One region of the Rhodomicrobium vannielii ATCC 17100 genome, then DNA from elsewhere that is predicted to be linked to it. Evidence: riboswitches for the same ligand, from Rfam matches in the RefSeq annotation. Region 1 holds a riboswitch; the other holds the start of a gene.
The links. Region 1 has a riboswitch for cobalamin ahead of metE (5-methyltetrahydropteroyltriglutamate--homocysteine S-methyltransferase). Riboswitches for the same ligand answer to the same signal wherever they lie in the genome.

Region 1 (3,423 bases):
ATGAACGAGCACGTCAAGGCCAACTTCCTCCTGCCAGCGGATCGTGCGCGTGGTTTCCTCGCGGAGGAACGCATCGTATTCGGCATCCGTCAGCGCGCCCTTGGCGTGGGCGGCGCGCGCCTTGCGCACCTCGGCCGTCTGCGGGAATGAGCCGATGGTTGTCGTCGGGAACAGCGGCAGGCCGAAGCGGCGGCGTTGAAGCGCGGCGCGTTCGGGGTACGGCGAACGGCGGAGCGCCATCTCCGGCGTCACGGCTGCGAGCCGCTGGCTGACGGCGGCGTCGTGAACCTTGGGCGATGCGCGCCGCGCGGCGAGCGCTGCGGATGCGGCTTCGAGCGCGGGCGCGACCGACGCGCGCCCCTCGGATAGCGCGCGGCCGAGCGTCGAAAGCTCGCCCATCTTCTGCACACCGAAAGCGAGCCAGCTTTTCACATCGGCGTCGAGATCGCGCTCAAGCTCCAGATCGACCGGCGTATGCAGCAGCGAGCACGACGGCGCGAGTTGGACGTGATCGGTGCCGCGCTTCGCCACCACGGGCTCAAGCCGGTCGAGGATCGCGGCGAGGTTCGCACGCCAGACGTTGCGGCCGTCGATGACACCCAGCGACAGCACGAGGCCGCGCGGCGCTTTCGCCAGCACATCGTCGAGTTGGCCGGACCCGCGCACGAGATCGACATGCAGCCCCGCCACAGGGAGCGAAAGCGCCGTGTCCAGATTGTCGCCGAGCGTGCCGAAATAGGTGGCGAGCATGATCTTGAGGCTCGGCAGCGCGTCGGCGAAGCGGCGGTAGGTCTTCCGAAGGGCATCGCGCGTTGCGTCGTCGAGATCGAGCACGAGGCACGGCTCATCGATCTGCACCCACTCGGCGCCGTTGGCGGCAAAGCGGCGCAGCACGTCGAGATAGACGGGGAGCAGCGCGTCGAGAAGGGTAAGCGGATCGAGCGTTGGATCCTTGCTCTTGCCGAGCTTGAGGAACGTCACTGGCCCGAGCAGCACGGGCCGCGTCTCAAAGCCCAGATGTTGCGCCTCGCGATATTCGTCAACGGCCTTCAGCGAGGCCAGCGTGAAGCGTTGACCCGCTGTGAACTCCGGCACCATGTAGTGATAATTCGTGTCGAACCACTTCGTCATTTCCTGCGCGGGCGCGCCGCCTGCACTGCCCTCGCCATGCGCGCCGCGCGCCATCGCGAAATAGGTGCCGAGGGTAACGCCGCCGGTCTTCCAGCCGTAGACCTCGGGGATTGCGCCGACCATGACGCTTGTGTCGAGCACCTGATCGTAAAAGGAAAAGTCGTTCGACGGGATCACCGTCACACCCGCCGCCTTCTGGCGCGCCCAATTGTCGGCGCGAAGCCGGGCCGCCGTCTCGCGCAGCTCCTTCTCGCCGATCTTGTGCGCCCAGTAGGCTTCGAGCGCGGTTTTCAACTCGCGGCGCGGACCGATGCGCGGCGTGCCGAGCGTTGCGATTTTTATGCTGGAAGACACGTTCTAACCCCATTGCGTTGGGGCAAGGCTGTGATGGGACGCGCGCGAACGCCGCCAGTCGGCGGGCCGCAACCGCTCCATCGGGACACCCCGCCCGAGGACTTCGATTTCGTCGCGGCAGGTCTCCTGGCTTGCGGGTCAGCGCTCCGGCCCGTCTTCCCGAAGCGGATGCTTCAGTGACATGGTTGGGCCGGAACTCGCCGCTTACAGTTGCGGGGGCAGCACCGGACTTGCACCGGCTTCCCTCTTGGCATCGGGCTATGCGCCCGAAGACCGCGACAATGATGAGTGTGATCGAGATCGACGTCGCCGTCAATCTCGATATAACGACATCTTTATATGCCGATGCCGTTCTATGTTTGCGGCAGCACCGTCCGCACGATGGACGCGTCGAGCGCCTCGTAGCGGGCGAGGCCGATGGTGTCGTAAAGCTCGGCGCGCGTCTGCATATCGGGCAGCATCGCCTCCGTGCTGCCGTCACGCGCGAGCGTGGCATAAAGCTTCGCCTGCGCCTTGTTCGCGACACGAAGCGACGAGACGGGCCAGATGACCATGGCGTAGCCCCAGGCCTCGAACTCGGCGGCCGTATAATGCGGCGTACGGCCGAACTCGGTCATGTTGGCCAGCAGCGGCACGCCGGGGAGACGCCGCGCGAACTCCTGGAACATGGCGGCGCTCGTCAGCGCTTCGGGGAAGATCGCATCCGCGCCCGCCTCGACATAAAGCCGGGCCCGCGCCACTGCCGCGTCGATCCCCTCGCTCGCGGCGGCATCCGTGCGGGCCACGATGACGAGATGGCGGCGCGCTTTCGCAGCGGCGGCCACCTTCGCGGCCATGTCGCGCGCATCGGCAAGCTTCTTGTCGTTGAGGTGCCCGCACTTCTTCGGCAGAAGCTGGTCCTCGATATGCACCGCGCCCGCGCCCGCATCCTCGAAGGTGCGGACCATGTGCATGACGTTCAGCGCCTCGCCGTAGCCCGTGTCGCCATCGACGAGCAACGGCAGTCCGCTGGACCGGGCGATTTGCCGGATGAAGAACGCCACCTCATCCACCGTGATGATGCCAAGGTCGGGCAGCCCCATGGAAGCCGTCATCGCCGCGCCCGAGAGATAGAGCGCATCGAAACCCGCCGCCTTTGCCTGAAGCGCCGCCATGCCATTATGCGCGCCGGGAAGCTTCAGAATGCCGCGACGCTCCAGCAGTTCGCGGAAGCGGAAGCCCGCCGTCTGGTCCGGCAGGTCGAAACCGTTGAGATAAGGCATGTCCGCTCCTTACGCCGCACGCGCGGAAGACGATGCAGGCGCGCGCCCGCGATCTTCCAGCGGCACGAACGCCACGTTTTCCGGCCCGACATAGTTCGCGGACGGACGGATGATCTTGTTGTCCTGCCGCTGCTCGATGATATGGGCAGCCCAGCCGCTCGTGCGCGCGATGACGAAGAGCGGCGTGAACATCGCCGTTGGCACGCCCATCTGGTGGTACGAGACGGCGCTGAACCAGTCGAGGTTCGGGAACATGCGCTTCGTCTCGGCCATCACGCTTTCGATGCGCTCGGCGATCTCGAACATCTTCGTCGCGCCGACCTCGCGGGAGAGCCGCCGCGCGACCTCCTTGATGACCTTGTTGCGCGGATCGGCGACCGTGTAGACCGGATGGCCGAAGCCGATCACCACCTCTTTCGCCTCGACGCGGCGGCGGATATCGGCTTCCGCTTCGTCGGCGGAATTGTAGCGCTTCTGAATTTCGAAGGCCGCCTCGTTCGCCCCGCCATGCTTTGGCCCGCGCAGCGCGCCGATCGCGCCCGTGACCGCCGAATACAGATCCGAGCCCGTGCTCGCGATGGAGCGCGCGGTGAAGGTGGACGCGTTGAACTCATGCTCGGCATAAAGGATCAGCGAAGTATGCATCGCGCGGACGTGGCTTTCGCGCGGACGCTCG
Region 2 (3,423 bases), 1.3 Mb from region 1:
CGTCGCCTCGCGGCGCGTGCGGTCGGAGGTGGCGCGCGGTAGCATCCCGTATTCGGCCGTGATCCAGCCGCGTCCCTGCCCCTTCAGCCACGGCGGCACGCGATCTTCAAGGCTCGCCGTGCATAGCACATGCGTATTGCCGAACTTGATGAGGCACGATCCTTCCGCGTGATGCGAAAAGGCGCGTTGGAAGCTCACAGGGCGAAGGTCGCCGGCCTGCCGTTTCGAGGGGCGCATGAAATTTCTCTCATCTCGGGCGCGAAGCTGAGCCACGCCCGTTTTTATAATGCTCACCTTGCCGCAGCCGGACGGTCGATCCAGCGCAGATGTGAATTTTGGGCGTCCTCGTGAACGCCGTAGCGGACAGTAGGCCAGCGGTTTTCGGGTATCAACGGCTTTCGGCCGCCCCCGCGTCGCTTTGATCCTTCGCCAAATGCCGCAGACCGCCACCGTCACTGCGCGTCGGAAACGAGCCGCACCGGGATCGGGCGTGATCCGTGTCCTCGTGGCCGTGCCTATCCGAACCACCACCACCAGTTCACGACGAGCATGAATGTGACGAGGATCAGCGCCAGAATAATCAGGGTCTGGATATGGGCCTTGACCCAGTTGCGCCAGGTTTCCGGCGCTTCGCCTGCCTCTTGCCCCATCGAGCCGAGCAGCAACAGGCCCAGCACGCCAAGGATGTAAATCCCGGCGGGATATTGCTTGCAATGCCCGCAGGACCAGCTTTCGAGCCACATCAGCCCGATCAGTGTGCCCGCCACCAGAAAGGTAATGAACGCAAGCACGCCGAGGCTGATGATGATCACAAAACGCATGATATCGGCCGATGTCATGCCCCGCGCCTCCCTCCACGCAACCAAACGATTTTCTTAAAAATAGCAGGGCAGCGTTAATCATGCGTGCACGGGCATGGTTAACGGCGTCGGGGCCCGCGATGGCGGGATGTTGCCGTCGCGCCACAGCTTGCGCGAGACTTGCCGCATTGCGGCATTTGCGTGGTTGCGACGCAAGCTTCGCGCAAGCTATGCCATGAGGCGATGGTCCTCACGTGAGGATAATAGGGAACGCGGTGAGGGACGGTGTCCTCAATCCGCGGCTGCCCCCGCAACTGTAAGCGGTGAGCGAAGCGCCAAAGGCCACTGGGCAACCGGGAAGGCGGCGTGGAGCTTGGACCCGCGAGCCAGGAGACCTGCCATCAGCCGTGGTCACGCGCGAACACGTCGGGCGGGGTGTCCTGATGGGGCTTGGAATCCGCTCAATACGCGGCGTTCCTGACTTTGGTTCGTGGTGACGTGTCACGTTATCGCGAGGCCAAAATGCCCGTTTCCTATCCGCGCGCGCGCTCCTGCGTCGCGCTCGTCAGCCTTGTCGCGCTCGCCGCGAATGCACAGGCCCAAACCGCCGCTCGTTCGGACACCCTGCCGCCCGTCGTCGTCAAGAAGGACGAGGCCGACAAGCAGAAGAAGAAAGCCGCAACGCCGAAGAAAAAGAAGGAAGCCCCGGCCGTTGCGCAAGGGCAGGCCGAGCCCGCAGAGGCGGTGCCGGGCGAGGCGTCACGCGATGTGATCTATTCCGCGAACCGCGTGCCCACCGACATTACCAAGGTCGGCTCCGCGGTCACGGTCATCACGCGCGACCAGATCGAGGCGCAGTCGCGCACCTATGTGCAGGACTATCTCGCGCAGGTGCCGGGCGTCTCTGTGGCGCAGTCGGGGCCGGCCAGCACAACATCTTATTTCATTTGGGGCGCGGCTTCTAAATATGTGAAGGTGCAGGTCGACGGGCTGGATGTATCCGATCCCACCGGGACGCAGGTCACGACGGCGCTTGAAACTATCCTCGCCACCGATGTCCAGCGCATCGAGGTGTTGAAAGGCTCGCAAAGCCTGCTCTACGGCGGTCAGGCGATCGGCGGTGTGATTTCAATCGACACGGCGCGCCCCGTGCTCGGCGCTTCGATGACGGCTTCCGGCGAGACAGGCTCCTACAACACCCAGCGCGGCACGGCGAGCGCGGCCTACGGCACGGATCGCGGTTATGCGCGCTTCACCGTGCAAAGTGTGCGCAGCGATGGCTATTCCGCTCTGGCGATTGGAAATGAAGACGACGGTTACCGCAACCTGACCTTCAGCGGCACAGGCGAATACAAGCTTTCCAACGATGTGAAAGTCTTCTTTGCTGCGCGCGCTCTGGAGGAAAAGCATAACTACGACAGCACCTACGATTCCTGGGGGCTGGCGCCAGACGGATGGCCAGGCGCGCGCGGTGTAAACAGCCAGCAGTCCGGCCGTGTAGGCACCGAGGTCAAGCTTTTCGATGGCGCTTTCGTCAACACGGTTTCGATTCAAGGCATGAAACTTGATCGCGATCAGTGGGGATGGTCCAGTGGTTCAGCCGTCAACGACTCCTATACCGGCGACCGCTGGAAGGTGGACTATCTCGGCACGGCGAAAATCACGAAATGGGCGACCGTGACAGCGGGTGCCGACTACATGGAAGAAACCGCTGAGACCGGCGCTTACTCCCAGCACGGAATCGATCTGACGGGTGTCTTCGCTCAACTTTCGGTGGAGCCGCTGAAGGGGTTGACGATCACCGGTGGCGGCCGCAACGATGAGCACAGCACCTTCGGTGACTTTCAGACGTACCGCTTCACCGGCGCGTACTTCTATGAACCTACGCAAACAAAACTGCGCGCCAGCACTGGCACGGGCTTCCGCGCGCCGAGCCTTTATGAACTCTACGCAAACAACGAGTGGGTTTCCGGCAACACTGGTCTTAAGCCCGAGGAAAGTGAAAGCTGGGACGTCGGTTTCGATCAGTGGTTCGACAACAAGCGCTATCGTTTAAGCGGTACGTATTTCCAGGTCGACACTACGAATGAGATTGGCGGTGGTTATGACGCCAACTGGAAGTGGGTCTACCAGCAGATCCCCGGCACGACACATCGCGAGGGCGTGGAGCTTTCCGGCGCGGCGATGGTCACGCCGTGGCTCACGCTGTCGGCGGGCTACACCTATGTCGATGCAAGGGCGGAGGATGGCTCGCGCCTCGTCCGCATCCCGCGCAACAGCATCACGCTCGGCGCGGACGCGGTGCTGTTCGACACCGTCAAGGCGAACGTCAACACGCGTTTCGCGCTCGACACCGTGGATTCGAGCAATTACCAGCTCGAAGATTACGTGCTGCTCAACGCGAAGCTCAGCTACGACATCCGTCCGGGCCTTACCGCCTATGTGCGCGGCGAAAACCTGCTCGACGAGAAGTATGAGACGGTGCGCCGCTACAACACGCCGGGCCTCTCGGTCTTCGGCGGCCTGACGTTCAACGTCGACGCCAATACCTATGCGTCGCTGAAGTAGCCACTTCGGAAACGAGCGCACGCGGGACGCATCTCGCTTCCGCATGCGAAACAGG

Region 2: it holds a riboswitch for cobalamin, as region 1 does, so the genes downstream of both, RVAN_RS03030 (TonB-dependent receptor plug domain-containing protein) here and metE (5-methyltetrahydropteroyltriglutamate--homocysteine S-methyltransferase) in region 1, are expected to answer to the same signal.

What each region holds. Positions count from the first base shown of each region.
Region 1 is NC_014664.1:2,001,533-2,004,955, forward strand. Features, by position in the region: gene metE (5-methyltetrahydropteroyltriglutamate--homocysteine S-methyltransferase) at 1-1,485, opposite strand, end outside; cobalamin riboswitch at 1,585-1,778, opposite strand; gene prpB (methylisocitrate lyase) at 1,839-2,747, opposite strand; gene prpC (bifunctional 2-methylcitrate synthase/citrate synthase) at 2,757-3,423, opposite strand, start outside.
Region 2 is NC_014664.1:688,092-691,514, reverse strand. Features, by position in the region: gene rph (ribonuclease PH) at 1-237, opposite strand, end outside; gene RVAN_RS03035 (hypothetical protein) at 516-839, opposite strand; cobalamin riboswitch at 1,029-1,217, shown strand; gene RVAN_RS03030 (TonB-dependent receptor plug domain-containing protein) at 1,323-3,368, shown strand.